Linked DNA regions of Desulfopila inferna. The protein of the gene in region 1 interacts with the protein of each later gene in a pairwise test. Links are inferred from orthologs where the notes say so. Each region holds a gene or a part of one and is shown in the gene's direction. Other genes may lie near its edges. The genes, in order: rlmB, tsaE and JWG88_RS00855.

Region 1 (10,234 bases):
AACAGGATTCAGGTGTTGCTGCTCGCTGGTGTGGTTTTTTCTTTTCTTACTCTTTCAGGTTGTGGATCGGATAGCCGTACCGGCGAAGAGCTTGCTCCAACAGATCCGGAAAGCCAGGTCATGGGCCAACCGGAATCGCTGGATTCCCCGGAGAATCCTACCATTTCCGAAGGACGTACATCCGCTCCTATGCTGCCGGTCTATTTTGATTTTGATGATTCCAGCATCCGGGACGATCAAGTGGACAGAATAGTGACTAATGGTGATTTCATGAAGGAAAACAATGAAGTCAGCGTCCGCATAGAAGGTAACACCGATCCCCGTGGTACCAATGAGTATAATATGGCCTTGGGTGAACGCCGTGCACTCAGTGCCAAAAATTATCTGCAAAACCTCGGTATTGATGAGAACAGATTGACCACCATTAGTTACGGCGAGGAAAGAATTCTTCTTCATGGTCATGATGAACTTTCCTATGCCCAGAACAGAAGAGATGATTTTGTTATAATCGAGTAAATTATAGTTCTTTAGATCCAATAACATATGAGCTGCTGAACAGGCAGACATGCCAGGGAGTGAGCTGCAATACGATATTTTTTTTGAAAAATAACGGAAAGCTCCCTGGAAGCGTATAATTTGATTGGATCTGAAGAAAAAAAATAGCTTGATGAAGTTAAAAAAAAGTAGAGCAAAGCCGGAGATAAATATGTGCCTTAAGTATCTGAAAATTCTTGTTGTTTGTCTTTCCTTAAGCCTCTGTACCAGCTTGGGTGCTCTTGCTGCCCAAGGTGATGCTTTAAAAGTTGGGATAATGAATGTCCAGAAGGTTCTGGTTCAATCAGAGCCCGGTTTAAAGGCGAAAGCGGTTTTTGAGAAGAAAAAGAGCGAGCTGGAGGCTGCCTTCAGAGGGGACCAGCAAGAGTTGGAGAAACTTCAGGAAGAGATAGAGAAGAAGAGTTCTGTCTGGAGTAAGGAAAAGAAGGAAGAACAAATTCTTGAGTTTAACAGAAAGCGCCGTGACCTGCAGACCAAAACCGAAGATGCCGGCATGGAAATGAAAAGACTGCAGGACAAAGAGCTTGAACCCATTATTAAAGTGCTTGAGGGTGTTGTCGATACATACGGTGACAAAAATGGCTACTCCATGATCCTGGATTCCAAGAATGGTGTTATTTTTTATAATAAAGACCTGGATATCAGTGACGCTCTTATCGAAGAGCTGAATAAGGCTATGAAATAGTAGATGACCTCTGACAGAGGTCAGCTCAGAGAATCGCCAACAGAAAACGATGCCGGAGAGTTTCTCCGGCATCGTTTTGTTGTTTCGAGGTGATTATTCAGCAGGATCCTATCTGAACAGTTACCGTTCATGGTAAACTGCTGGTTTTTAGCTCATTGCTGATAGTTTCGTTTCGAGCAGGGAAAACCATGTTTAGCCCTTTCTCCTGGAAGACTGTCAGAAAAAAAAGAAAAACGAATAATGAATGTATCTGATAACTGTGAATTGTTCTCTATACGAAGATACATATCCCATTTGGACATCGGATTATGATGGCTTACCTTTCTCCGGGCTTATATCTTCTCTCCATCGGGAGTTTTAATATTGCCACTTAACGATATTATAAATAACTGCAGGTATAACTGATGACAGTGAAAAGCATGACCGGCTTCGGCCGGGGAGAGTCTGAGAAAAGCGGAAGGGTCTGGACTACTGAAATCCGCTGTGTCAACAACCGCTTTCTTGACGTTAAAATCAAGCTACCGCGCGGGTATACTGCCCTGGAAGAGAGAATACGCAAAAAAGTTGCTGACTATCACCAGCGCGGCAGAGTAGACCTCGTCCTCAATGTTCAGGGAGATTTTTCCGATCTGCAGAAACTCTCCGTCAATGCCGCACTTGCTGCATCCTATAGGGAGACTCTGGCGCAAATGGCCAAAGAACTCAAGATTAAGGATGATACTACCCTTTCTCAGCTTGCCTCATATCCCGATGTTCTGGTCAGGGAACAGCAGAGCGAGGACCTTGAGAGTGTCTGGGTAGTCATTGAGCAGGCCGTGACTGAAGCACTTCAGGGATGTGAGGAGATGCGAAAGCAGGAAGGGGAGAGTCTTCGCGCCGATTTACAAAAAAGGATTGGAGCTTTTGTTGCCGACATCGCCAGAATCGAGATAATAGTACCGACATTGGTTGAAAAAAGGGAACAGAGTCTGCGTCAACGACTGGAAAAACTGCTGGCAAATGTTGACCTTGATCCTCTGCGTTTAAGTCAGGAAGTGGCGATAATGGCGGATAAGACAGACGTCACCGAGGAGTTGGTCAGACTGCGTAGCCATATTGATCAGTTCGAAAGATTTCTTAAAGAAAACGGCAGTGTCGGGAGAAAGCTGGATTTTCTTATCCAGGAATTTTTACGTGAGGTCAATACCCTGGGATCGAAAATCAACGATGCTGAAACGGCGCACCTCACCGTCGACCTGAAAAGCGAACTTGAAAAGATACGTGAACAGGTCCAGAATATAGAATAAGGACTGTGAGAGAGAAAGATATGCAATTGCTGAATGTGGGATATGGGAACACGGTCATGGCCGACAGAATCGTTGCGGTTATCAACACAGGTTCTTCGCCTGCCCGTAAGCTCAAGGAGCTCGCCAAGAAAAATGGAAAATTGCTGGATGTGACCGAAGGGAGACGTACCCGTTCAATCATCATCATGGATTCCGATCATATCGTTCTCTCTTCCGTGCAGACGGAAACTATCGGTCAGCGCATGCTGGCGCTGCAAACCCGTTATCATCTCGAGGACCTTGTTACTGCGCATAAACAAAAGGTATCAGCTTAGTCATGAACGTTGGAAAACTTTTTATATTGTCCGCTCCTTCAGGGACCGGAAAATCCACCATCCTGAAAAAAGTGATGAATGATCTGGAGGGCGTAGCCTTTTCCATTTCCCATACTACGCGGGAGCCGCGCAAGGGTGAAAAAGATGGGGTGGACTACCATTTTATTGATCGCAGCGTTTTCATGTCCATGAAGGAGAAAGGGGATTTTCTCGAAGACGCCAATGTCCATGGAAACCTCTATGGCACAAGCAGGCGAGGGGTCGAGGAGCAGAGAGCGGCAGGTCTGGATGTGATTCTGGATATTGACGTTCAGGGTGCCGGGATCATTCGTGAATCCGGGGAAAGCGAAGCGCTGTATATTTTTCTTGCTCCGCCGAGCCTTGAGGAGCTGGAAAGACGCCTTCGCGGAAGGGGACTTGATGATGATGAGACTATTATCACGCGCCTTAAAAACGCTCGCCGGGAAATGCAGGCCATTAATGAATTTGAGTATGTCATCATCAATGAAAAAATAGATGAGGCCGCGCGGATGTTTGAAGCTGTCATTCTTGCTCAGAGGTCGAGAGATCGCCGGCATATCACCGGATCACCTTTACCTTATACGACGTGGTGCTCATGAAAAATCAACGATCCCGGCAAGCAGGCGCAGGCGATAGAGAGAGGCGGTTAACGCTCAGCGATGATCTTATCTGGGGAATTCATCCGGTCTTTGAGGCACTTCAGGAGGAACCAGAGCGGATTGCCGAGTTGATACTGGTCAAGGAGAAGCGGGGAACAAAATGGGAAGAGATAATTGAAAGTGCACGTCTCCATGGGATTAAGCTTTCCTTCGTTTCAACACTCAAGCTTGCCGGTGAAAACAGCTCACAGATTCGTCATCAGGGAATTGTTGCCAGAATGAGCCATACACCATTACTGCCCTTTGCAGAACTGGTGGAAAAATTCAGGAAAATGGTGAGTCGGGGTGAGCGGCCCAGACTGCTGGCCTGTGACACTCTGCAGGATCCTCACAATCTGGGAGCCATCATCCGCTCAGCCCATGCATCGGGTGTGGCCGGTGTCGTGATAACCCGGGAGAAATCTGCGCCACTCGGCGGCATAGCGGCAAAATCGTCGGCCGGGGCCATATCTCATATCGATATCTGTCAGGTGACAAATCTGGCCACAGCACTGCAGCAGCTGAAAGACGCCGGTGCCTGGGTATTTGGGGCAGTTAAGGAGAGCGAGTCGCAGTCGCTTTATCAAACAGATCTGTGCCTGCCCGCCTGTATTGTCGTAGGTGGCGAGGGCAAAGGTATCCGGCCGCTGGTGCGAAAACAATGTGATCTCCTGATCGCCATCCCCATGATCGGCCGGCTTGATTCACTTAACTCATCCGTTGCCGCTGCTGTTATCATGTTTGAAGCGATGCGTCAGAATATGGCCAAGAAGTAACGCGGTTCGAAAGCCGGCAAGAGCCCTCTTATTTTCTTATTTCTTTTTTTCCTCGAGTTTCGCCTTGAGAAGAGCTCCCAGGCTACCTGTATCCGCATCATTCTTCTTGCTGCCCGCTTTATATTTCGTATATTCCTGCCTTTCGATCTCCGCCTCGTCCTCCGGCGTCTGGTAATCCGAAGGCGTAAGGCTTATTCGTTTTTCATCCTCATCAATTCCCTCAATGATCACCTCGATATCTTGCCCTTCCTCAAGAACCTCCCGGGGATGGTTGATTCTGCGACCGCCGCCAAGTTTGGAGATGTGGAGCAGGCCATCTACTCCCTCAACCAAGGTAACAAAAGCGCCAAACTGGGCGAGGCGGGAAACCTTTGCCTGGATTTTTGAGCCGACCGGGAAATTCTTGATGAAATTGTCCCATGGGTCTTCCAGGGTCTCTTTCAGGCTCAGGGAAATACGATCTTTTTCCCAGTCGATGCTTTTGATCATAACATTGACTTGCTGGCCTACTGAAAAATGATCGTCGATGTTCTCCACTCTGCTCCAGCCGACCTCGGAGATGGGAATGAGGCCGTCGACCCCGCCGATATCGGCAAAGGCACCGAAATCTCTAATCGAGGTGATAGTGGCCTGGACGATCTGTCCCTCCTCAAGGGTTTCCCGGAGTGCCGCTTTCTGCCGCTCCCTCTCTTCTTCCTGAACGGCGCGGGCGGAAACTACCAGATTGCGTCCATTCTCTTCAAAACGCGTGATAAGAAAAGTCATGCGGGTATCGAGATAAGCAGCGGCCGCATCTTCAACCCGGCGTAGTCCCATCTGAGAATAAGGACAGAAAGCTCGGGCATTGCCGGATAAAGTGATTTCAAAACCACCTTTTATCTCCGCCTTAACATATCCTTCAACGGGGATATGGTTTCGCCAGGCCTCTTCAAGATGGGCCAGGCTGGCGCCTGAGCCGAGCCTGGTGGTGAAGACCTGCTCCGATTTTTTGGCCTGAAGAAAATAAACTTCGACGGTATCGCCGGGCTGAACAGTGATGTTGCCTTCTTCATCGGTCAGCTCGGCAGCTTCGAGAATTCCTTCGCTTTTTCCGCCTACATCAAGAAAAATATTCTCTCCGCTCACTCCGGCAACAACGGCTTTGACTTTTTCTCCGGGGGAGAGCTTTTTCAGATTCCTGCTTTCTTCTGATTTAAAGAGCTCTTCAAAGCTGTCACTAAAATTTTCCATTGTTTTTTACCCGATAGATTTTTTTCTATTGAAGCTAATGCGAGCGAATCGCAAGAGCCAGAAATTGTTTATTTTCCTGATAAAGAAGCTGTTTTTTACTGAGGTCATCGAAAAAATTCAAGAGGGTTTTCCGCGGCAGTTCCGGAAACTGCCGGGTAATTTCATCTAAATTTCGTATCACTCGGCAGAAAAGATAAATCTTGCGGGACTTTCCCCGCAGTCGGTGGAGCAGTGGCGCTTCCTCGGAACGAACCTGCCTGATGACAAGAAACGAGCCTCCATCCCGGTAACTTAAGAGAGGGGAATCTTTACAGCGTTTTTTGTGGACATCCTGCCATTTCCGGATCATCTCCCGCACCGGTTGCCACCGCATGCGCTGAATTGATTTATCACCACGATAATCTTTTATAAGCAGATCCATTTTCTCCATTATCGCTGAAGGAAAGAGCTCGTTGTAATGGGCATGTGCAGTTACGGCACGGATGGAGAATTCCGAGGGATTTATGTCTATAGCAGAGCCCGAGCCCAGAAAAAACGTCGCTGCGGAAAGTGGGTGAAAGGGTAGGGCGTACTCAAGATTTGCAAGGGTCTCAGCTGCTTCTTGTTCTGATGAACCCGGAAATTCAACGATCAGATTACCATCCAGGGTTATTGAGTTTTCCGCACAGTGCTTCATCACTGCCAGATTCTCGATAACCGTGGTACCCTTGTTCATTTTCGCCAGCAGGGAGTTGGAAAAAGATTCGATTCCCACCTGGACCGTGGTAAGTCCGCCGCTGCGATACAGTGAAAGTTTTTGCGGATCCTTAATCGCTCGAATCTCGGCAAAAAAATGCAGATCGATATCCCATTTCCGAATGGTGGAAAAAAATATATCAGTTTCCGAAACAGGCAGGGCATTGTCGCAGAAAGTAAAATCAAGAGAGTGGAGCCGGTCATGCAGCTGCTTTACCTCAGAGCTCATTTTAGCTGCAGATTTACGACGATAGCCATGCCATTGCAGGTTGAGATTGCAGAAAGTGCAGTGCCGCCACCAGCACCCTCTGGAGAATTCTATCGGCAGCACCGGACTGAAGGGTTTGCCGGGAAAGACATGTTCAAGTTCATTAAAATAGGGATGGTAATCAGGTGTTGGCAAGGTATTCAAATCAGCGATGGCATTGGTTTTTCCGTCGGCTGCCGCAACACTCGTCTGCGAAGGCGGTGCATTGCCTTTTTCCAAGGCACGACAAAGATTCAGAAGTTTCTTTTCGCCTTCTCCTTTGATGACATAGTCTATCTGAGAAAAAGCACGGCTCATCGAATCTCCCATATTGCCGACGCAGGAGGAACCTCCGAAGACCACAGGAGTAGCAGGTGTTATCTCTTTGATCCTGACTGCCGCCGCCAGGGAAGCGAAGAGCTGACTGAAGCAGACACTGAAGCCGAGGAGCCGGTAACCCTTAAATTCGGTTGATCTGGTCCATTCATTCAGCTGGTTCTCCAGTGAATTGTAAATGGCATCGAACTTCCCGGCGATTTCGGGATTGTCTGCACAGCTCCTGTGGAAAAGCCTGGCGGCCTGCTCGCGCCTTTCCGGAAAAAGAATGGCGGCATAGATGGCTTCACCTGACCAGCTGTTTTTAGAAAGATAGGTATAGATATCAGTTCCAATATGTTTGGCAGTGGAGAGATAGGGATGAAAACAGTCAACAGCGATATCGCTGTTATTTTCAATATAGGCCTTCAGCGCCCCCAGTTGCACGGATGGTCGGTTAAATAAGGACCAGGGCATGGAGATCAGGGCTATAGTCGAGGATGTGTCGCTGACGGCCATCTTACTGGTGGATGATTTCGGTGCCTTCCGGTGGGGTGAACTGAAAGAAATCCTCATCAATCAGCTTACCGCTTGCGGTGAGACTGTTTTCTTTGATATTGCTGAGATTCAGCAGGGTGACGGTATCGAAAGTGTCCCTGATTTCAATCCGCTTAATTTGAGTAGTATCCAAAAACCACAGGCGAATATCCTTGATCTGCGACCTGGTTTCCCGGGGAACGAGCAGTATTGACGCATAATCGTTTATCTCCGAGGTCTCCTCAAGCTCGGGTCCTTCCTTGACGATAAAGTCATGGTGCAGATCGCTTTGTCCGGTGAAAAAGGAATAGGTTATATCCTGCTGCAGGGTATCTGCAGGGGCAACAATCATCTGGTTGAGGTTTGAAAAATACATGATCAGAGTGGTACCATCGCTCAGTATTACCTGGCTATCGGGGGTCTGGTAATTCCAGCGCACTTTTGCACCTTCATCGGTCTTGGCAAAGTAAGCCTGTCCACTGGCCTGGCGGGGGCGACCGCTCATTTGTCCCATGGTGCGCTGAGTGAAGGTGAAGCTCAGGCTGTCGAGGGAACTGAGGTGTTCAGCCAATTGCTGTGCGATTTGCAGCGGTTTCTCATCCTCTGTTGCGGAAAGGGCGGAAGGCATCCAGACGAGTGACATACAAGAGAAGAAGAAACAGACCCAGCTGAGCTGGATAACAACCTTTAGACCGATTATTTTCTTGAAAAAAAACAAGGATACCTTCTGTAACGTACTAAATATGCTGAGCGAAATATTTTTCATGGTGATAACAATTCCACGGGGCGGCCGAATATTGTTGAGGCGATTACACGGGCGGATTCGGTAATATCCGAGAGATATATGCGGTGTTCCACAATACCTTTCTCTTCCGGAGAATCCGGTAAGGACAAAAGTTGATCCCGCAGGGAATACGCAACCTCGACAGAGGAGTCGATGAGGGTGACCCTTTTACCAGAGCGCGCCTGAATCAGGGGCTTGAGCATCGGATAATGCGTGCATCCCAGAATAAGAGTGTCGATCCGTTTATCCTTAAGTGGATGGAGATAACGGCGAATGATCATCTTGGTCTCCTGTCTGGTGGTCCATCCTTCTTCAACGAGGGGCACAAGCAGAGGGCAGGGAACTGAAAATACTTTGTAGTCGGGATTCAAACTGCCGATGCTTTGCTCGTATATACCGCTGTTAATAGTGGCCCGCGTACCTATGATGCCAATCCTGCCTGAAACGGAGACAGCCACGGCTTTTGCCGCTGCCGGTCCGATGACCTCGAGCACAGGAACATCAAATTCAGCTCGCAGGCTATTTGTAGCGACACTTGAAGCGGAGTTGCAGCCGATAACAATGAGCTTTGCCCCGTTTTCAAGAAGAAATTCAGCATTGCGCAGGGAATAGTCAATGATGACTTCCGCGCTTTTTGTTCCGTAGGGTGTTCTGGCGGTGTCACCGAAGTAGAGAAGCGAACGGTTCGGCAATAATGATTCTATTGCCCGGGCTACCGTCAACCCTCCTATGCCGGAGTCAAATATTCCTATCATAGGGGTTACGTCTGAAATATCAAAGTAGTTGTATTATGGTTTTTTATTAAAACTATTCGGCAGAAGATTGACCAACAACGAGGCGACTATCACTCTTCTCAACCAAACAGGGATATACCAGAACCGGACAGGAACGACAAGAACGATTTCTAACCCAGCTGGGCTGGATAAGAAACCTTTAGACAGATTATTTTCTTGCACAAAAACAAGAAAGTAATCTGTGAGTCTCTAAAAGCCAAGAGCTTGATTAAGTAAGCCCCCGTAAGGGCTTAACCTCGGGCGTTGGGGAACCCCGATTTCCGGCATTGCCGGTTTTCAGTAACACCATAGGTTTTTAGCCTGCTCCGCTGAGTCGTGCCCGAATCCTGTAATATCCTTCCCGGGCGGTAAACAAAGATGTCCTAAAAGAGAATATCACAGCGATTTAGCTTATTGACAGAAGGCCGCTATGGTATTATTTTGGGAAAGGATTTTCCCTGGTCCACCACTAGGAGTGTATGCGAGAACAGGTACTTTTCCTCAGATTGGGTACAGGAAACCAAGTCGCAGCCATATAGTTGAACTGGTGTATCCTCAGTAGCTGGTCTGGATGATTTTTTACCGATATCCGTGCCGGGCGAGGAAGTTTTATGCACGTATCAAATGAGTACTAGTGAACACCTTGATTCAACTAAAAAATCGTGTATCATCAGGCAGTGGCTGATCCAATAATAGTTATTTTGAAAAAAATATAATAGTTGCAATGGAGTAGAGTAATGCCGGTATATGAATATGAATGCAGCAAATGTGAAAAAGTTTTCGAAGTACAACAGAGAATTGCAGATGATCCGATAAAAACCTGTCCCGACTGTCAGGGAGAAGTTAAAAAACTCGTGTCCATGAGTTCTTTCCAGTTGAAAGGTGGCGGATGGTATGCCGACGGTTATGCATCAGCCACAGCCAACAGCAGCAAAGCAACTGAAAAAGCGCCTGCTGCATGTGATACTGGAGGAGGATGTAAGGGCTGTCCCGCTGCCGCCGCTTCCAGTTGATCAGAATCTCTGCCCCCTCCTGAGATCCACCACTTCTTCGGGTTGTCGGGAAGAGGAGGAGGTGAAGAGCCTTAATAAAGCCGTTCAGGAAAGAATGGCCATTGCGTCGCCATAGGAATAAAACCTGTAGTCGCGGGCAATGGCCTCCCCATAGGATTCCAGAAGCTTCTCTCTGCCGCATAATGCGGAAACCAGAAAGAGAAGCGATGACTTGGGGAGATGGAAGTTGGTGATAAGATTGTCTATCACCGTGAACTTAAAGCCCGGGGTAATGTAAAGATCGCACCAGTCGGAGGTCTTTTGCACTCTACCTCTACCGCCGCTG
Region 2 (10,105 bases), on another replicon or contig:
CGTGCCGCCGTTTACAGTAATCTTTTTTATTATGGCCAGAATGACATCCTTTGCAGAGACTCCTTTTCGAAGTTCGCCGGTTAGGTAGATTCTGAGGGTTTTCGGTTTCCTGAAAGAACAGACGCCCTTGTAGATGCCAACTTCCAGGTCGGTTGTGCCGACGCCCGCGGCGAATGCTCCGAAAGCGCCATGCGTACAAGTATGGGAATCTCCCATAATGGCAGTGTAACCGGGACGTATAAATCCTTTCTCAGGGAACAATGCATGGCAGACTCCATTGGCCCCAATATCAAAAAAATCTTTAATATTATGCCGTTTTGCCCAATCACGCAGGATCTTTCCCTGGGTAGCGGTCTTGGAATCCTTTGCAGGTGTCACATGGTCGATTACAGCCTTGATCTTATTGGGATCAAAGACTGAATCCATACCTTTTTCGACAAGATCCATAATGGCGATGGGTGTGGTAATTTCATGGCACATCACCACATCAAGATCGAGAACCATATTTTCCGGGGTGGGATTATCACGGAGATGGGCCTCGAATATTTTTTGTGCAATGGTTTTTCCCATTCGTTAACTCCAGTACGTTTCATTAGCTATTAACCAACACCTTGAATGTATATAAAAATGTTGCCGGATATTGATGAATTACCTCTCTGCGCTCACCAGAATATTGAGCCAAGCGAGTCAGGAAGGGCTGACAATTTACCCGATTAATGGTAATATTGCCATTATATAATCAACCTCTAAAAACAGGATCCTTGGCAATATAGCCAGAGTGTCTATCTCTTAATCAGGTTAAATACGGATGATAAAAATTATTACATTTCCGAAGATTCTATTCTTCTTCTCCATAATCTCTTTCTTTTTCCATGGCACTCAAATCTCTTATGGTGCACATGGCCTATCGATTGACGATACTTTAAAATACGAGAAAGGTTTTAAACAGTTCGAGTATACCTCTGCAGAGGCCCGCAAGGGTGGACGGCTCATTCTTCACAGTATAGGTGGTTTTGATAAAATGAACCCATATACACTTAAAGGTATCACTCCCTTTGGTCTTGAGGAACTGGTCTTTGAGCCTCTTGCGATCTCGAGCCTTGACGAACCATTTGCTAAATACGGTCTCATTGCCGAAGATATCGAGGTGGCTGAGGATAAACTTTCCATGACCCTGGTGCTCGATGAGGGCGCCGCCTTCTCAGATGGGAGTGAAGTTACCGCTGAAGATGTTCTATTTTCATTAAACATTATGAAAAGCAACAAAGTTCACCCCCTTTATGCAGATTATTATTTTGATATCAAAGGTGCTGAAATACTGAATAAACATACCATAAAGTTCATATTCAGCCAGAAAAACAGAGAATTGCCACTGATCGCTCTGTCAATACCAATTTTTTCCAAGGCCTTTTATTCAGAACATGAGTTCGGTCAGGAAGATTTACGTGTTCCGCCTCTGGGTACTGGTCCCTATATCGTGGAAAAGATCGTTCAGGGAAAGACCATCGTCTACAAAAGAAACCCCAACTACTGGGCAAAGGAGAAGAGTGTACGTCGAGGGATGTACAATTTCGATACTATTACCATAAAGTACTACAAAGATCAGACCGTCTCGGTGGAGGCATTTAAGGCAGGTGAATTTGACGTGCTCTTTGTGAATATTGCCAAACAGTGGGCCCGCGATATGACCGGACCGAAATTTGAAAACGGCACCATCGTAAAAAAACTGTTTCCCCACATGAATAATGCCGGGATGCAGGGGCTGGTCATGAACCTGAGAAATCCTCTTTTTGCCGATGTTCGGGTCCGGGAAGCATTATCTCTTGCCTTCGATTTTGAGTGGACCAACAGATCGCTTTTTTACAATCAGTACACCAGAAGTGATTCCTTTTTCAGTAATTCCTATCTTGCCGCAACGGATAAACCGCAGGGGCTTGAACTGCAATATCTGAAGGAGTTTGAAGACGAACTCCCCGAACGAATTTTCACGACTCCACTGCAACCGCCGGTTAATGAAGAGGAGGGCGACCGTCGCGAAAATTTGCTGCGAGCCAAAGCCTTGCTCAATGAAGCCGGCTGGCAGGTGGAGAATGGGGGGCTGGTCAACGACAAGGGGCAGCCGTTTGAGTTTGAGATTCTCTTGGTTTCGCCCAGTTTCAGCCGGGTAATGGCGCCCTATGTAAAGAATCTCTCCAGGCTTGGAATCAGGGCAGATTACAGGGTCCTGGATCAGGCTCTGTATACTGAAAGGGTACAGAATTTCGACTTTGATATGATCATTAGTGTTTTCAGCCAGTCCCAATCCCCTGGAAATGAACAGAAGAACTACTGGCATTCTGAAGCTGCCGACAAGCCAGGATCAGGTAATATTGCAGGAATACGTTCTCCAGCCGTTGACGCCCTGGTCGAAAAAATCATCTACGCAACAACCCAGGATGAACTGACAGCAGCCACCAAGGCTCTTGACAGAGTACTATGGTACGGTTTTTACGTCGTTCCCAACTGGCATGTGAGCGGGCACAGATTGGCCTATTACGATAAATTTGAACACCCACGGACTTTGCCTAAATACTATAACTATTTCCAACTGCTGATGACCTGGTGGGCCAAATAAAGTAGTGTTATTATAACTGAGTGGCTTTTCATTTTACTAACCTTTTAATTTTCTTAAATTATTGTTCTATTGAAGTATTTCGGCCTTTTTTCCTTGACTAGGAGTTTTGAATTTTGATAACCTTCTATTGGGTTAGGCATTTCGCAGCTGTTCGGGGAAAAGGGATGCCAAGGTTTAAGGTTGACAGAAATACTGTCGTTCAATGGAGGGTTTTGAGTATGTTAGATCGTGTTAAGGGAAAGGTGAAGTGGTTTAATGCAAGCAAAGGGTATGGCTTTCTTGAGAGACCAAATGGAGAGGCCGATGTTTTCGTGCACTTCAGCGCCATTCAGGGCGAAGGCTTTCGCAGCCTGGAGGAAGGTGAAAACGTTGAGTTTTCCGTAGCAAAAACCGATAAAGGTCTGCAGGCTGAAAATGTCGCTAAAATGATGTAGCCGTCTCTTCGTCATCATGCCTAAAAGCCCGCCGTTCTCTGTACCGGCGGGCTTTTTTTTTAATTTTCCTATTCAGCCGCAGACAGACCAAATCATCAAGCCTGACAGCACCGGCCCGAACATGAAGAACCATTTCTTAAAAAGAATTACCGTTATCAATGAGTTTTGACATAAGTATGGAAAATTTTCCAGAGCACAAAGTTGTAACCATAAATGAAAAACAACTTTTCACCCTTCGAGCGAGCCTGTCAGGCTCGTGAAATATCCGGGCTGGCTTTTTTTATTCCTTTCATTTCCGCTCAATTTCTGGTAGTCCTTCTCTCCCTTGATGAAAATTCTGGAATACATCCTTCAGATGCATATGTGGATTCGTAATGCCCGGTCCTGCATCGTTGTAGATCTGAAAATGCCATTCGCCGGACCACATGTACTGCCAAATCGCCGTTTCAGTTACTACGCCTGGTATATCGTACCTTCTCGTAGTCGGAGTTGATGCCCGTACGGGTGCTTATCGCAGAGACCATCCCGGCAAATTCATGACTTTTTACAAGATCATACATGAAAACCATTAAACTTACACTGGATTCAGAAACAGAAACCAAGAAATTCGGTATCGGTCTCGGAAAACTCGCCGGCCAAGGGGATGTTATTTGTCTGGACGGTCAGCTGGGTTCCGGAAAAACGACCTTGACCCAAGCTATTGCCTTGGGAATGGGCATTGACAAAAATTGCTATGTGACCAGTCCTTCCTTCAATATATTCCACGAATATCCAGGCATTATACCACTCTATCACATGGACTTCTACCGACTGTCGAACAGCGATGATGTCGTGGAAATGGGACTTGATGAATATTTTTACGGATCAGGTGTGACGGTGATTGAATGGGCCGGCAAAGCCTTGGATATTCTGCCGCAGGACAGATTGTCAATTTTTCTCACCGGCAGTGGTCAGAATGCAAGAGTTGCTGTTTGTACATACCCGGAAGCCTTATGGCAGGAAAGAGTTACTGTATTACTGAAAACTGTCTCAAGGTCATAATGATGGACGTTTTTGTTGCCCGTCAGCCAATATTCGACAGAGAAAAAATACTCTTTGGATACGAACTTCTCTTCCGGGAAGGAAATTCCAATGTTTTTCCGGACATAGATGGAGATACAGCGACAACCAGCCTGTTGTCTTCTTCGTTTTTCACCGTCGGAATAGACAGAATTGCCGTAGGTAAGCCAGCTTTTATTAATTTCACAGAAGATTTGATTAAAGAAGGAACGCCGCACCTCTTTCCTCAAGATAAACTGGTGGTTGAAATACTGGAAAGCGTCTCACCGGATCCAAAGACCATACAGGCCTGCAGGGAGTTGAAGGAGCAGGGATATATGCTGGCCCTCGATGATTTCGTCTATTCCGGATCATTCGATGAGTTGCTCGAGCTTGTCGATATCGTAAAGATAGATTTTCGCCTGACCTCAAGAGAAACTATCGAAACTATGATCACCTCGCTGTTATCCAGAGGCTGTAAAATCCTTGCGGAAAAGATAGAGACATATGAAGAGTTTAACGCCGCAGCCTCTCTGGGGTTCCAATATTTTCAAGGATATTTTTTTTCCAGACCGGAGATCCTCAAAAACAAAGAACTCTCTGCATCTCAGTTGATAATGCTGCAGCTGCTGGCCCAGCTCAATTCTGCGGAATTCGATATATCCACACTGGAAGAACTGGTTATCCAGGATGTTTCCATATCTTATAAGCTGTTAAACTATCTCAACTCTGCTCATTTCAGCAGGCTGCAGCCGATATCTTCGATCAAACAGGCTATAAGCTTTCTCGGGGAGAAAAGTTTCAAGCTTTTCGTAAGTCTCATCGTCACCAGCAAACTTGCTGAAAACAAGCCTCTTGAGCTTATCCGCCTCTCCATCGTCCGTGCCCGTTTCCTTGAACTGGTCGGCATTGAAACCGGTAGAGACAGCAGTGAGATGTTCCTGTTGGGGTTGTTCTCCCTCATTGACGCAATGCTCGATAAGAATATGGAAGAGATTTTCAGCAAGCTTCCTCTGTCATGGAACATCCAGTCGGCCCTTCTGCACCGGCAGGGTGAGCTGTTCTTTTTTCTGCGCCTTCTGGAAAGTTATGAAACCGGCAATTGGGTAGCTTTTAAATATGCCCATAAAAAAGCTGCAATTGATAGTGGAAAAGTAGTAGAATTTTACCTCGAATCTCTCAGGTGGGCCGAATCATTCAACCAGGAATGATTTTTATCTCAATCTGAATGCAAAAGAGAGCAGTAAGCATCATGCTCAGTGACTGTTCTCATAAAATTTATTACATCTTTTATATTATGAAAAAGCAAAAAGTTACATTTTCGGACTGTCTCAAAACCTTTACTATAGATCAGGATAAGGCAATTTCGCCTGAAGAAACAGTTAAGCGTTTCTACGCTAAACTGGAAAAACCAAATATCAAAATCCTGAGTGAAGTGAAACGGATCGATAACGGCAGACTTGATATCCCGGTTTACTTTAGCGTGTGCGGGGAAGATGCGGTCAATATAATCGGTACCAAAAAACAGATGGGCAAAGGGGCCTCCCCTATGCAGGCCAAGGCATCCGCCTGTATGGAACTTGCTGAACGTTTTTCCTTCTTCTCCTTTAAGAACTCTGCCGCCAACTTCATCACAGGGGACTATGCCGCTATGCGTTCTCAGGGATATCCGGTGATGGAGCTTCATTACCTCCTGCAGTCTGTCCATGATGAAAAAACCGACGAGGCAACCCTGGAAAGACTTCTTGCCGAAATTCCCATGCAGTGGACCTGGGCCACCAATATTACCAAGAACGAAGAGGTTCTGATTCCCTTTTCCTGGTTCTATGCGATCAATGAATTTAACGGTCCTTCGGCCGGTAATACTTACGAAGAGGCGGCTCTGCAGGGAATCAGTGAGATCGTTGAACGACATGTCTGCTCGGTAATTACCCACAACCAAATGGCGACACCGACAATAGATCCTGACTCTGTGCAAGATCCAGTCGCACGAAAGCTTATTGACACATTCGAAAAAAATGGAATTCAGCTTTATCTTAATGATTTTTCACTGAATACTGGAATCTGTACGGTAGGAGCTCTTGCTGTTGATCCTGCGACATTTCCGGAGAAGAGTGAAATAGTTTACACAGCCGGGACAACCCCTGATGCAGAGAAGGCCATAATCAGGGCGATAACCGAGGTTGCCCAGCTTGCCGGTGATTTCAACTCCAATTCAAATTACGTTGCCTCGGGCCTTCCCAAACCACTTTCGCTTGCCGAAGTTGAATATGTGACCAATCCGGGCCTGCACACAACTGTTTCCAGGATGAACGATCTCTCTCACAATAATATCAAGGTTGAGGTTGAAAACTGTACAGCCGCCCTTGAGAAAATCGGAATGGACATTTTCATGATTGATGTGGCTCATGAAGATCTTGAAATTCCAGCTCTTTATACCATCATTCCCGGAGCCCATTTTCGTGAGCGTTCGATGATCCGTTCAGTGGGATTATTTGCCGCCAAGCTGGTGGTTGAACTTATTGACAATCCAGGTGAAATTGAGGAAGCTCTGGACCGGATGAGCGAAGTGTCGCCGGATACCTACTATGTTGAATTTTATCGAGGCCGGAATCTATTTAACCTCGAGCTCTATGAAGAAGCGCTGCCACATTTTGAGAAATCTCTGTTGCTTGATCCGGAAAAAGAGGATCTGCCATATATCTATTCCTATCAAGGCAACTGTCTCTCCAAGATAGGTCAATATGATGCTGCTATTGCCGCTCTTATCAAGGGATGTCATGAAGATGATGAACGCCCCGATCTTTATAATCTTCTCGGCGTATGTTACTTTAAAAAAGAACTGTACGAGAAAGCCATTGAGTGTTTCAAACGCGCAGTCGATCTTAATCCGACCTCGGCAATGGACTACGCCAATCTTGGGGTAAATTACGCCAAATTAGGAAAAGATAATGAGGCTGTACAATTTTTCACCCTTGCACTGACTCTGGATTCCTCCCTGGATTTTGCACAGGATTATCTCGATAGGCTTCTAGCGGAAAAGCAAAAATGAGATAGTGAGGGAAATGGCATGGCATCGACTTTTCCCTCACTTACCTGTGCTACAGAAAATACAAGCAATGTAAGGTATTATAAGATGAAATCCTGCCTTTCCATCTATTGACCTGTTCAAAGCCCATTCCTGAAATCACTTGATAATTTGTGGGGTCATCTTTATTATCATAAATTTTCGGCTTCAAAAATGTGCATTTTTTTTTGATTTCCTGAGACACGAGAAACTCTTCATGAAAAAGATTTTTCTGCTGCGACATGGCTCAACAACGCTCACCGACAGATATGTAGGTGTTTCCGATATAGAATTATCAGAAAATGGAATAGAAGAGATTCTCGCTCAAGTTCCATATGTTGCCCGGCATTCCTTTCCGATAATTTTCTGCAGCCCCTTGAGAAGATGCCGACAAACCAGAGAGGCTTTGGGGCTTCATCGGGATGTAATTTACGATGAACGAATAGCTGAGATCAATTTCGGAAAATGGGAGGGGAAAACTTTTTCTGAAATTGCCTGCTCGTCGCCCGATCTGGTAGAGGAATGGCGTTGTGCCGGCAGTTCATTTTGTTTTCCCGGAGGGGAAAAGCTAGCTGATTTTTATGAGCGCATCAATGATTTTGCCTCTTCGGTTCACGCCGCCGAAGCCGGGAAAATTCTTATCATTTCCCATGGGGGGGTAATTCGACACCTGGTTTGCCGTTTCCTGAATTTATCTTTTGACTCGTATTTATACTTTAAGGTCGAGTGCGGAAAATTTACCATACTTGACCTGCATAGCGATGGCGGAATTTTGACAGGATTAAACAATGGAGTGATACGTGTCTGATATTATTCTCGTTACCGGTGGATCAAGAAGCGGCAAAAGCCTTTATGCCCAACAACGCGCCGAAGCAATAGAGGGGAAGAGGATGTTTATCGCCACCTGTCCCAAAATCGATCCGGAGATGGATGATCGGATAACAAAACATAAGCGGGACAGACAGGGAAAGGGATGGTTTACCATTGAAGAAGAGGTGGAGATCAGCACTGTACTGCGGTCTCATCGTGATGTTGATGTTATTCTTGTCGATTGTCTGACGTTATGGGTCAACAACCTTATATACAAAGACCGCGAGACATGCCGGAGCATCGACGAAGCCCAGATGTCCCTTCTCTGTGAAGAAATGCTAAGAGTAGGCAGTAGCCATCCCGCCACTATTATTTTTGTTACAAATGAAATTGGATCAGGTATTGTGCCGGAGTCTCCCGCGACCAGACACTACCGGGATCTTGTCGGCAGATGCAATCAAAACATCGCTCAAGGCGCCGATGAAGTGGTACTGGTCTGTTGCGGTCTTCCACTCACATTGAAAAAATACAAACCCAGCTGAGCTGGACTCTTTACAGCACCCCCTTGGGGTACAAGAACCTTTAGACAGATTAATTTCTTGCAAAAAAAATACCAGAAAGAGATCTGTAAGATACTAAGAACAGGATTGATTCATGAGCACACTGGAAAAAACTCTCAAGAGGATCTTCCCTCAGGACAGCATTAGTCGGGAGGAGGCAAAAAACAGACTCGATCAGCTCGCCATACCGTATTGGGCCCTCGGAGATCTCATGGATCTTGCCATTGAAATAGCCGGGATGACGCGTACGATCAAACCGGCCGTAAAGCGAAAGGCCATTGTGACCATGGCCGGGGATCATGGTGTGACCGTTGAAGGCATCAGCAAGTTTCCCAGTGAGGTCACACCTCAGATGGTTGCCAATTTTGTCAATGGAGGGGCAGGAATTAATGCTCTTGCCCGCCAGGCAGGCGCGGACATCTTTGTGGTCGATATGGGCGTAAATGCCGACCTCAACAATTTGGCCAGTTCCGGAAAGATTATCAATAAAAAGGTTGGCTTAGGGACTGATAACATTGCCCGGGGTCCTGCCATGAGCCATGCCATGGCCAGACGCGCAATCGAATCCGGAATCGAGATAGCCGATGAACTTTCGAAAAGCTACGATATATTCGGCACCGGAGATATGGGGATCGGAAATACCACTCCTTCTACAGCCATTGCTGCGGTGTTTACCAAAAAAGATGTGGCCGAACTGACGGGTAGGGGGACCGGTCTCGATGACCAACAGCTTCTCCACAAGATAAAAATAGTAGAGAAGGCCATCGCGATCAACAATCCCAACGCTGCGAAGGGGCTGGATGTTCTGGCCAAAATAGGTGGTTTTGAAATTGGCGGGATTGCCGGATTGATCCTGGGGGCGGCCGCTAACTCCAAACCTGTCATTGTCGATGGATTTATCTCTACAGCCGGGGCGATGATTGCATCATCCATCGAACCCTTTGTCAGGGATTATCTGATTTTTTCCCATAAGTCAGTAGAACCTGGACATGAAGCCATGCAGACTTATCTTGGCTGCAACAAACCGCTTCTTGATCTTAATCTGCGGCTTGGAGAAGGAACAGGTGGTGCATTGGCCATGAACCTGGTTGAGGCTGCGGTTGCGATCTTGACGGAAGTTTCCACCTTTGAAGAAGCTGCAGTGGCAAATGCCGACAAGTAGGAAATCTTGAGTCTCTCGATTATGAAGAGCAATCTGATCTGTTTTTTAACCGCACTGCGCTTTCTCACCATCCTGCCGCTGCCCTGGTACGCCGACAGGGATAGCGAATATTTCGCCAAATGCGGTAATTATTTTTCCCTGGTCGGCTTGCTCATAGGTATTGGCGGAGTTATTCTCACTTCATTGCTGGCCCAATTTTTACCGCCGCCGCTTTTTTCCTGTGTAATTATCCTTTACCTTGCAATTATTTCAGGATTTCTCCATCTCGATGGTCTTGCCGATACGGCTGATGGCTTTCTCAGCGCCCGACCGAAAGAAAAGATTCTGGTTATCATGCATGACAGCAGAAGCGGGGCGATGGGAGTTATCGCCCTGGTGCTGCTGCTGCTCTTTAAATTTGCCGCTCTGCTCTCTATCCCC
Region 3 (10,192 bases), on another replicon or contig:
ATAGTGAAGCCGATAGTATCTTTAAGGTTGGTTTGTATAATTTTAATATCCTTGTTTATGGTACGGATTTCCTTGTGCTGTTTGTCAATGTCATAACGGGAGATGCGCTTTATCCTGATCTCGAGCAACTTCTCCACATCTTCTCTGGAAACATCGCGAACCAGCTCTTCCCTGTAGGGGAGCAGTGATTCTTCCACGGTCTTGACCACTCCGCTATAGCTTTTTTCTTCCTCTATCTGTTTATAGAGCCGTTCTTCTATGAAAATCTGTTCCAGTTTTCGGGCATGGAGCTTTTCCAGTAATCGGCTCAGCTCGATCTCCAGTTCCTTGGTCAGGTCCGCTACCAGCTTGGTGGTGTTATGTTTGAGCACCTTCGTTACGGTACTGGTTTCCGGCACTTCTTCCCTGATAAGGGTGAGATTCGGGGTAATCGATACTTCACAGTCGGTAAACGCATAAAGCGCCTTGATAGTATCCTTGGCGTAAATACCTCTGGCAAGTTTTATCTCTATCTCAACTTCTTCCGCGGTGTAGTCGTTGATAGAAGTTATTTTCAGTTTTCCGGATTTCGCCGCCTTCTCTACAGAGTCGATCAATGATTCGGTGGTCGTTGAATACGGTATCTCCTTAATAACTATGGTTTTCTCATTCAGCTCTTCTATCTTGGCACGGCAACGCAACCTGCCGTTGCCATCCTCATATTGCGAGACATCGAGAAAACCCTTTTTGATAAAATCGGGATAAAGTATGAACTCTTCATCTTTAAGTATTTTTATCTGGGCCTCGAGCACTTCACGGAAATTGTGAGGCATTATCTTGGTAGCCATACCCACAGCTATACCTTCGGCACCAAGCAGCAGCAGCATTGGGATTTTGGCGGGCAGGCTGACTGGCTCAAGCATGCGGCCATCGTAGGATTCTTCAAATTCCGTCAGATCCTTGTTGAAGAGAACTTCTTTGGCCAGAGGGGTCAGCCGGCATTCTATATATCGGGGAGCCGAGGCCTGATCACCGGTAAAAATATTGCCGAAATTTCCCTGTGTTTCGATGAGAAAACCCTTATTGGCCAGATTGACCAAAGCGGCAAAAATAGAGGCGTCGCCGTGAGGATGAAGCTTCATTGTTTCCCCGACGACATTGGCCACCTTATGAAAACGGCCGTCATCCATATTATACAATGTTTGCAGAATTCGACGCTGTACAGGCTTAAAACCGTCATCGATATCGGGTATGGCCCTTTCCCTGATTACATAAGAGGTATATTCAAGGAAGTTTTCATCAAAAAGCCTGTGTAGTTTTCCGTGGGGTGTGTACATAGTTACGTCTGCAGTGATATGTATCTGTTAATATTTCCGGATAGGTACTAAACCAGATGTTCCATGATATACTGTTTCCTGTCCGGAGTATTTTTGCCCATATAAAATGAGAGTACTTTCGCCACCTCGCTTACCGAGTCCATGTTTACCGTCCGCAGCCTGATATCGGCTCCGATAAACTGTTTGAACTCCTTTGGTGAAATTTCCCCCAATCCCTTGAATCGTGTGGTTTCCACATTTTTGGCATCTTTGCCGCGTCCTTTGAGTTTTCTGGTAGCCGCCTCCCTTTCCTTCTCGGAATAGCAGTATATGGTCTCTTTCTTGTTGCGCACACGAAAGATAGGTGTCTCAAGGATGTGGACATGCCCCATCTTCACCAGAGGTTCAAAATAATGCAGAAAAAAGGTGAGCAGTAAATTACGGATATGCAGGCCGTCGACATCGGCATCGGTTGCCAGTATTACCTTATCAAAACGCAGACCGGCAATGGAATCCTCAATATCAAGCGCCCGCATCAATGAATACAACTCTTCGTTTTTATACAATATGGCAAGCTTTTGTCCAAAAACATTCATAGGTTTTCCCTTGAGGGAGAAAACCGCCTGCGTCATCGGATCCCGCGAGGAAACAATCGAACCGGCCGCCGACTGGCCCTCGGTGATGAAGATCATGTTTTCCCTGCCGTCAGTAGATGGTTTGTTTCTGGCCGGATGATATTTACAATCCTTGAGCTGGGAGATTTTCAGTGCCACCTTTTTGGCTTTGGCCCTGGCCTCTTTACGCACGCTCTGCAGCTCTTTTCTCACCCTTTCATTGCGAAGGATCTTTTCAATCATTATCTCCGCGGCATCTGTATCTTTGTACAACGCACTGGAAACCGCATCTTTGACGGTATTGACGATCCAGGAACGTATCTCGGTGTTGCCGAGCTTGTTTTTTGTTTGAGACTCAAAAACAGGTTCTTTAATTTTTATGGCAAGCGTCCCGAAAATACCGTCACGCACGTCTTTGCTGACGAACTTCTTACTGGAATATTCGTTAATTCCTTTTAATATACCTTCTCTGAAGGCGGAGAGGTGCGTTCCTCCCTCACTGGTATAGGTACCATTGACAAAGCTATAGTAGGTATCGCCATAGGAATCGATATGAGATAAAGCAAATTCCAGGGTGGGGTCCTTGTAGTACATGGGCCGGTATAATTCTCCGCCGTCCAGTTCTTTCTCGAGGAGATCAAGGAGTCCTTTCGATGAATAATAGCAATTTTTATTGAGATACAGCTTTAAGCCGGCATTGAGATAGGCATATCTCCATAGTCTTTTGTCTATGAATTCCAGATCAAAGAAATATTCCGGGAAAAGTTGAGGGTCAGGTTCGAATTCTATAAGTGTGCCGTTTTTTTCAGTGCTTTCGCCACTCTCTTCAGAGACCAGCTTCCCCCGTTTGAAAATTGCCGCGGCAAATTTGCCTTCGCGAAATGCGGATACCTTAAAAAAACGTGAAAGTGCGTTAACTGCTTTTGTGCCTACACCATTCAGCCCAACCGAAAACTGAAAGACATCCGTATTGTATTTTGCACCGGTATTTATGGTGGACACACAGTCAACCAGTTTGCCGAGCGGTATACCCCTGCCGAAATCCCTGACCGTCACGAATCCGTTGTCACCGATGGTGATATTGATTCTTTTGCCGGATCCCATGATGAACTCATCAACGGCATTGTCAACTACTTCCTTAAGCAGGATATAGATGCCGTCATCCTGGTTACTGCCGTCGCCCAGACGTCCGATATACATGCCGGGCCGTTTGCGAATGTGTTCCAGAGAACTCAGTGTTTTAATTTTGCTTTCGTCGTATATGTCTGCGGATGTACTCATTATTTAGGCATTTATTATGGTTTAGGGAACGAGAAGAAATTGTCGAAATACTATTGTATTTGAGTTTTTTTATCAACAAATCTCTGCTATCGGCAAAAGATAAAATATTCTGATTTTCAACAAAAATCCTTCTCTTCCCGATAAGGCTTCTGCCGCTTTCCCACCATAAACAGGCGGTCACAACCCATGGGATGGCGTGATCGGGATCACATCTGCAGCATGCCCGGCACTCTACTGCAGGGGAAGAAAAAATATTCTTATTTCCCACTTGTTGCTTTATCGTTTATTCTGTATTCTCTTGGCCTGTCGCCGTATACCATTTACCGGATGAGATGAGATTATATTCCCGCAGTTCTAAAGCATGACTCAAATACGACCTAAACCATTACTTCTCTACAGTTATCTTGCCACCGAGATGCTTGCTCCATTTTTTGCAAGTTTCATTATAATGAACTGCATTTTTTTTCTGGTAAGGCTGATTCCTTTTCTCGATGTTGTTCTGGAACTGGACATAAGCTTCTCTGACTTCATCAGGTCGTTGTCCTATCTGTTTCCTAATATGATGATTTATTCCATACCCATGTCAGCCATGATGGGGGTAATTATCGGCTTCACCCGACTCAGCAATGATGCTGAGATTCTGGCGTTTAAAGCATGCGGCATCAGTCTCTACAATGTATTGCCTCCCGTCATCGTTGTGTCTCTCCTCATCTCTATGATATCAGCCTACATTTCCATTAATCTTATCCCGGCAGGTGAAATTGCCATGAAACAGCTGTTCTATCAGCTTACCAAGGAGAAGATCGACAGGGGAATAAAAGAGAAGGAATTTACAGCTGCACTTGGAGATCTTGTTGTATACGTTGAAGATATAGATGAGCAGACGAATAAATGGCGCGATGTCTGGGTATCGGACATGCGGGGTCAGAGCACTCCCTCTATTACCATGGCACAAACAGGTGGTATGTCGGCAGATATAAAGGACATGGCTGTCACCATAGATCTCTTCAACGGAAGCCTTCATCGAACCGGAGAAGAACAGAGCCAGATTGTCATTTTCGACAGATATACGGTCAACATTCCCCTGACCCTTCCTGCGACCAAAAACACCGTGGTCGGGATTAAGGCAATGAATATGAAGGAGCTCCGGCAGGCGGCATTAACCCATGGTTCCCACAGTGAGACCGGTCGTGACTATCTCATTGAATTTCACAAAAGACTGGTTCTTCCGGTGGGGTGCCTGATCATGAGCCTGATGGCCCTGCCGCTTGGTCTGCAGTCAGGTCCCGGCAAACGAGCAATCGGCATTCCTCTTGGATTGGGATTCTTTATTTTTTACTATGTTGTCTATACGATCGGCAAGACACTGGCTGAAGATTCACTTTTACCCGTTGGTCTTTCGATGTGGGCGCCAAACATCTTCTTTTCCCTGCTCACCATGGGTGCAATCTATCGAGTTGCAAGCGAGAAGCCTCTCTTTTCAGAGGCTTTAAATAACAAACTCATCGTGCTCCGCCAAAAGCTGGACGAAATGAAGCTCCAAAGGCAACAACGCAACAAATAAGAAGTTTGATAGTCCCTCTTCCTGCATTATTCTGTTTTCTGGAGCTTGGTGGCATCTTCGATTGCTTTTTTAAGCGCCGCCAGGTGTACATATCCTGCATAATGAACAGGGCTTTTTCCGGAAATAGGATCAAAGGCGGCTGGATTGGCAAAACAATTCTGCTGCACTCGCAACGGCAGCTTAACCAGGGCCTCTTGAACCGGACTTCCGATTGTGTCGATAATTGCAGCCCAGGTTGCTCCGCAAGGCGCTCCACGCAAAACCTCAATGCCGACAATACGGTCATTTTCGATCTCGACACTGTATTCCGGAAAACCAAACTGTCTGCCATATTCTCCAAGTTTCTCACCTCTGCCCAGACCACAGCAGGTAAAAGGCGTATACCCTTTTCCTGGCTTTCCGGTAGTTACAACCGGTATATTTTTTTGCTCACACAACTCAACCAGATAAGCTGACAAATCAGGATGCTTAAGGAAATTTAAAACCAGATCCCCCTGAAAATCCTGTTTGACATACTCTTCGGGAAATTCAACAACTTCTGGAAAACCTTCATCAATGGAAAAAAGATCCTTAATGATCAGTTGTCGACCATATTTTTTGATGCCCTCAATTTTTTTCAGAGCCGAGCCGTTTTGTTGAAAAACAATAATGTCCATATTTTCACCTGTCAGATAAATCTATACGATGCAGAGTGCGGAGTCTAATCTGCACCTGCCGAATATCCATGATTGAATTGATAACGCCTGATATGGAGCCTTGTCAAGTACCATTATCCCGTATATCGTTCATCGAAGTTGCCGAGATGGACTCTGCGATAAACGCAGACTTCGAGAAAGTTCGATTTGTTGCTATAATCTATAAGCCAGACGCTTACCGGGTTCAGTTGATTTAGGCACTCCTGGAAATAGTCATACATTACAAGAAAATCGAAAAATACTTAAAAGCAGAACAGCTCAAATATACCTACAAGAAACTCAACCGGGCTCTATTGAATTATAATTTTATGGCAGAGCATCCTTAATTACGTTAAAATATAACATGTTAGTTGCACAACAGCTAATTCAGCATTACTTCATATAAGAACACTCTGTCTCTTTATTAAAAGACACAACATCACTCCGCTGGAGATAACTCTATGAAACTGCCGAAAGCACATGAAATGCAGGCTTTGGACAGATGCGCCATAGAACATTTTGGCATCCCGGGAATAGTCTTGATGGAAAATGCCGGCTTAGGCACCGTCTTGATGATGGAGCAGAAACTTGGACCCGGTAAAGACAAATTCGCCATTATCTTCGTCGGACCAGGCAATAATGGGGGTGACGGACTCGTCATAGGGCGGCATCTCCATCAGCGAGGCTGCCATCCTATCTTCTTCTTTCTGGTCAGTCCGGATTCGCTCAAAGGAGATGCAGCAGTCAACCTCAATATTATCAGGCAGCTCAAACTCCCATTTCATGTGGTCGACAACTCGACCAGGGTCGAAACCGTTCCGGTTCTCTACAAACAGATTGAATCACGAGGGAAACCATGTTATTGCGTGATCGACGCTATTTTCGGCACCGGACTCTCTAGAAGCCTGGAAGGTCATTTCGCCAATGCGATCAACTTGATCAATCGTCCCGATTTTGCCCATAATGTCCCGGTTGTATCCGTCGACATTCCTTCAGGAATGGACTCCGATAGTGGTAGGATTCTGGGGACTTCCGTCGTTGCGAATCTCACCGCCACCTTCGGCTGCGCCAAACCGGGCCAAATCATGCACGGCAGTTCAGAACTCACTGGAACGCTGCAGATAATCGATATCGGTATACCGCCGGAAGCGTTTGCCAAATCTCCTATTCCCACGGAACTCGTTACCGAAGACATTGCCGGGACCTGGCTAAAAAAACTGAGCCGTGATAAGTCATCACACAAAGGCTCCCACGGTCATCTCTTTGTCATCGCCGGTTCCGCAGGCAAAACCGGAGCTGCCGTTCTTACGGCAAGAGGTGCTTTACGCAGCGGCTGCGGCCTGGTCACACTCGCTGCCCCTTATGACCTTAATGCTATTCTGGAAAGCAGCGTGATCGAGGCGATGACACTGCCCCTTCCGACATCGTCATCTATTATCAATGTCAGTGATCTCCCCTTTATCATAAAACATTTGAATAATAAAAATGTTATCGTCATCGGACCGGGCCTGGGGCAGGACAAGCGTACGGCCGAACTTGTCGTTCATCTGTACAATCACGTTTCGCGCCCCATGGTTGTCGATGCCGATGCCCTGAATATTCTGGCCCGGCATCGTGAGAAAATTCAAAAACCGGCCGGACCGAGAATCCTGACTCCCCACCCCGGAGAATTGGCACGGCTGACTGATACTACCACCCAAACGATCCAGGATAACAGACTCGAGGCTGCTCGTGAAGCACATGCATCGTTCAACAATGATAAACAGGTTATTATCGTGCTCAAGGGAGACGGAACCGTCATTGTCTCTGATAATGGATATGCCATGATCAATACCAGCGGCAATCCGGGGATGGCTACAGGCGGTATGGGAGATGTGCTGAGTGGAGTAATAGGTTCATTGATAAGTCAGGGACTCAGCTGTCTCGAGGCCACAGCCGCGGGTGTTTTTCTGCACGGTACCGCCGCGGATGAACTTCATCTTCGTGCCGGCTACGGATTCAGCGCAACAGAGGTTGCCGATCAGATTCCATTTACCTTGAGGAGATTCCTTCAACAGGAGACGTTATGAAACAAGCTAAAGATATCATGACCACCAAGGTCATAACCGTTACTCCGCAGACAACCGTCAGCGAACTTGCACAACTGTTGACGGAAAACAATATCAGTGGTGCTCCGGTGGTTGATTCCAACAACACCCTGATTGGAGTAGTCACGGAAAACGATTTGGTTTATCAGCAGAAAAAGGTCCACATCCCCACTGTCATCAACATACTTGATTCGGTCATCTACCTGGAAAGTCAAGAGAAAATGCGTGAAGAAATGCAGAAGATCACCGGTGTCACCGTCAACGAAATTTATACTAAAAACGTAAAAACGGTAAATACATCAACACTGCTCGAAGATATCGCCACCATAATGGCTGAGAAAAAGATCCATACCATCCCCGTGGTCGAGGGTGATCAGTTGGTCGGTGTAATCGGCCGAAGGGATATTATCAAGACCTTGATCTCGTAGACATTGGAAATTAACTCTCTCGCTTTTTGGGGTTATGTTGATCAGCAAATTTTCAGGAGGGGGTTAAAAATCGATGCCCACTCTCTCTCTGAGTATCGAGCGCGACCCTAGGCCGTGTTGCAATGCGGAATGTGGGCTTTTTCCAAGATTTTCACCATTGATAAACTCGTAAAAACCTAAATTTTCGGATGGCTAAGTAAAAAACTTCATATGCTAGGCGCGTAAAATTTCTATTATTTCGGCGTACTAAGGTACGTCGTAATGATAGAAATTTTGCAGCAACGACGCAGATGAAGAGTTTTTACGACGCCATCACCATTGAATTGGCTCAATTCCGCGGGTTTCGAGATAATAATTGCATTTTTTAAAAACGTCCGAACCGAGGAAACCCCGATGGGCAGAGAGCGGCGAGGGATGGCTCGTCTTCAATACCAGATGGTTATCGTGATCAATGAGTGCGGCCTTTTTCTGAGCGAAGGCTCCCCATAACATAAAGACCAGAAACTCCCTTTTATTTGAAAGGGTTTCAATAATATTATCCGTTATCTTGTGCCAGCCTATATTGGCATGCGAATTCGGTGATTTGGCTATAACCGTTAAACTGGCATTCAAGAGCAGTACTCCCTGCTGCGCCCACCTGGTCAGATCTGTTGAAAATACTTTCTCCTTATCATCCTGATATATGCTCCTCCTGATTTCCTTGAAGATATTCTGCAGCGAGGGTGGTGCGGGAATTCCCTCCTGCACGGAAAAGCAGAGACCGTGGGCTTCAGGCCCAAGGCGCTGATGTTCGTTAAAGTACGGATCCTGACCGATTATTACCACTTTGACGGCATCAAAGGCCGTCAATCGCATCGAATTGAAAGTATTCTCCCGTCGGGGATACACCTTTCTTCCGGCGGAGAGCTCTCCATGGGCCTTTTCGAGCAGTTGTCTATGGCAGCCCTGCTGTAGCTGAGGCACCTGTTCTTCCCATAACATTTTCTTTCTCTGAATGATATTAGTAACCTTATTCGTGAAAAACTGACAAACAACTAGGAGTGTGTCGGAGAATTGCAATTATTCCTCAGATTAAGGCGTTTTTAGGAAATCAAGCACAGCCATATACTTAATATCGGAGTCTGCGCTTACCTGCGAGCATTGATTTTCTAAAAACAACGCCAAGATGGGCCGGTAAGCGAAGACTCCGAGAAGTGCTTTCTCCGACAGGCTCCTAGAAAACGAAAAACAAAGATAGGGCTTTCTCGAAGTCGGCGCATATCGCGACGCCATCAAAAATGAATGGGATCTATACATTGGCTCCTGAAGCCAAGCCGCTTATCCTGCAGGGTTATTGACTATGCAGTCACAATGGTATCTCGGTAATGAAGATGAATCCTGCCGATTATCCGGGCAAGACTGTCTTCATCTGTTGCCGTAAGTGCATTGAACTTATTCAGTATATTCTTTCCCATCGGTTTATTGAGGCATTTTGCGGGGTTTAATACCACAATAGTTCCATTGTTCTCAAGAAGCTTTATCAGTCCGAAATCTCCCTGCCGTTCCTTTCCGGAAAGAAATATTGCCGTAGTACGCTCCTTGAACACCGTGGCGATTGAATGGATTGTTTTATCTACAGGAAAATCCTCCACACCACTCTCTGAACATTTGAGAGAATAATCGGCACTGAAAGGTTTTAAGAAGATGTTTTCATTATCACAGCCGACATAACAGTTGCCACCCTGAATAGAGAGACCGTTTTTTATTCGGACAACATTCACAGTACTGATTTCGTCAAGATATTGAGCAAATGCATCAACATGCTCTACGGTACCATCGATAATAATAAATATTGCACCATTCATATCCTGATGAAGCTGCGGAACCAATTTGAGCAGATTAATAAATGCTCCTTCCCCGGCGACGATGATTGAGAGACAATTTGCCCTTCTATATTTATTTCGCTGTTCAAGAGAAATATATTCACCGCAGGTGGTGCATAATACCCCGCCCTGATCTTGATTTTCTGGTATAATCAGCTCTTCTTTCGACCCACATTCCTCACAGAAGACCAGAGTTTTTACCCGGGATTTTTTGCCGTCTTCTGCGGGCAGTTTGGCAAAGATCGGCTCAACTGCACCAATGGTTACTTCCGAGGCGCATATGACCTTTTCAGTGAGTTCTTCCCGCAAAAAACTGTCCGATGCAGTTGTATGAAAACTGTCTTTGCAGAAAAAATCTACTGCTCCATTTTTCAGGGCATCAAAACA

The links.
Region 2: the proteins of rlmB (region 1) and tsaE interact in binary tests that used the Escherichia coli proteins (3 or more experiments, as listed by UniProt). The link is inferred for Desulfopila inferna from one-to-one orthologs.
Region 3: the proteins of rlmB (region 1) and JWG88_RS00855 interact in binary tests that used the Escherichia coli proteins (3 or more experiments, as listed by UniProt). The link is inferred for Desulfopila inferna from one-to-one orthologs.

What each region holds. Positions count from the first base shown.
Region 1 is NZ_JAFFQE010000005.1:55,171-65,404, reverse strand. What follows is about bases 2,401-5,365. They hold rlmB (23S rRNA (guanosine(2251)-2'-O)-methyltransferase RlmB), read left to right. Parts: upstream 2,401-3,456; coding sequence 3,457-4,275; downstream 4,276-5,365. Other genes in these bases: rpsA (30S ribosomal protein S1), read right to left, coding at 4,312-5,365; gmk (guanylate kinase), read left to right, coding at 2,843-3,460; JWG88_RS13300 (DUF370 domain-containing protein), read left to right, coding at 2,547-2,840; JWG88_RS13305 (YicC/YloC family endoribonuclease), read left to right, coding at 2,401-2,526. In the rest of the region: JWG88_RS13315 (OmpA family protein), read left to right, coding at 1-516; JWG88_RS13310 (OmpH/Skp family outer membrane protein), read left to right, coding at 707-1,240; more of JWG88_RS13305, read left to right, coding at 1,645-2,400; more of rpsA, read right to left, coding at 5,366-5,505; JWG88_RS13280 (RiPP maturation radical SAM C-methyltransferase), read right to left, coding at 5,540-7,378; JWG88_RS13275 (LolA family protein), read right to left, coding at 7,323-8,057; murI (glutamate racemase), read right to left, coding at 8,102-8,878; JWG88_RS13265 (FmdB family zinc ribbon protein), read left to right, coding at 9,634-9,909; tRNA preQ1(34) S-adenosylmethionine ribosyltransferase-isomerase QueA, read right to left, coding at 9,994-10,234. UniProt on the Escherichia coli protein: Specifically methylates the ribose of guanosine 2251 in 23S rRNA.
Region 2 is NZ_JAFFQE010000001.1:310,382-320,486, reverse strand. What follows is about bases 2,512-5,347. They hold tsaE (tRNA (adenosine(37)-N6)-threonylcarbamoyltransferase complex ATPase subunit type 1 TsaE), read left to right. Parts: upstream 2,512-3,606; coding sequence 3,607-4,089; downstream 4,090-5,347. Other genes in these bases: JWG88_RS01270 (EAL and HDOD domain-containing protein), read left to right, coding at 4,041-5,297; JWG88_RS01280 (cold-shock protein), read left to right, coding at 2,833-3,048; JWG88_RS01285 (extracellular solute-binding protein), read left to right, coding at 2,512-2,614. In the rest of the region: JWG88_RS01290 (3-isopropylmalate dehydratase large subunit), read right to left, coding at 1-570; more of JWG88_RS01285, read left to right, coding at 809-2,511; JWG88_RS01265 (YcaO-like family protein), read left to right, coding at 5,384-7,138; JWG88_RS01260 (histidine phosphatase family protein), read left to right, coding at 7,371-7,961; cobU (bifunctional adenosylcobinamide kinase/adenosylcobinamide-phosphate guanylyltransferase), read left to right, coding at 7,954-8,505; cobT (nicotinate-nucleotide--dimethylbenzimidazole phosphoribosyltransferase), read left to right, coding at 8,618-9,685; cobS (adenosylcobinamide-GDP ribazoletransferase), read left to right, coding at 9,707-10,105. UniProt on the Escherichia coli protein: Required for the formation of a threonylcarbamoyl group on adenosine at position 37 (t(6)A37) in tRNAs that read codons beginning with adenine.
Region 3 is NZ_JAFFQE010000001.1:209,371-219,562, reverse strand. Bases 5,271-8,193 are described here. They hold JWG88_RS00855 (NAD(P)H-hydrate dehydratase), read left to right. Parts: upstream 5,271-5,889; coding sequence 5,890-7,497; downstream 7,498-8,193. Other genes in these bases: JWG88_RS00850 (CBS domain-containing protein), read left to right, coding at 7,494-7,943; dfsP (DUF166 family (seleno)protein DfsP), read right to left, coding at 5,271-5,410. Outside these bases: JWG88_RS00875 (DNA topoisomerase IV subunit A), read right to left, coding at 1-1,316; JWG88_RS00870 (DNA topoisomerase IV subunit B), read right to left, coding at 1,364-3,190; JWG88_RS00865 (LptF/LptG family permease), read left to right, coding at 3,552-4,754; more of dfsP, read right to left, coding at 4,781-5,270; ung (uracil-DNA glycosylase), read right to left, coding at 8,256-8,924; JWG88_RS00840 (chemotaxis protein CheB), read right to left, coding at 9,281-10,192. UniProt on the Escherichia coli protein: Bifunctional enzyme that catalyzes the epimerization of the S- and R-forms of NAD(P)HX and the dehydration of the S-form of NAD(P)HX at the expense of ADP, which is converted to AMP.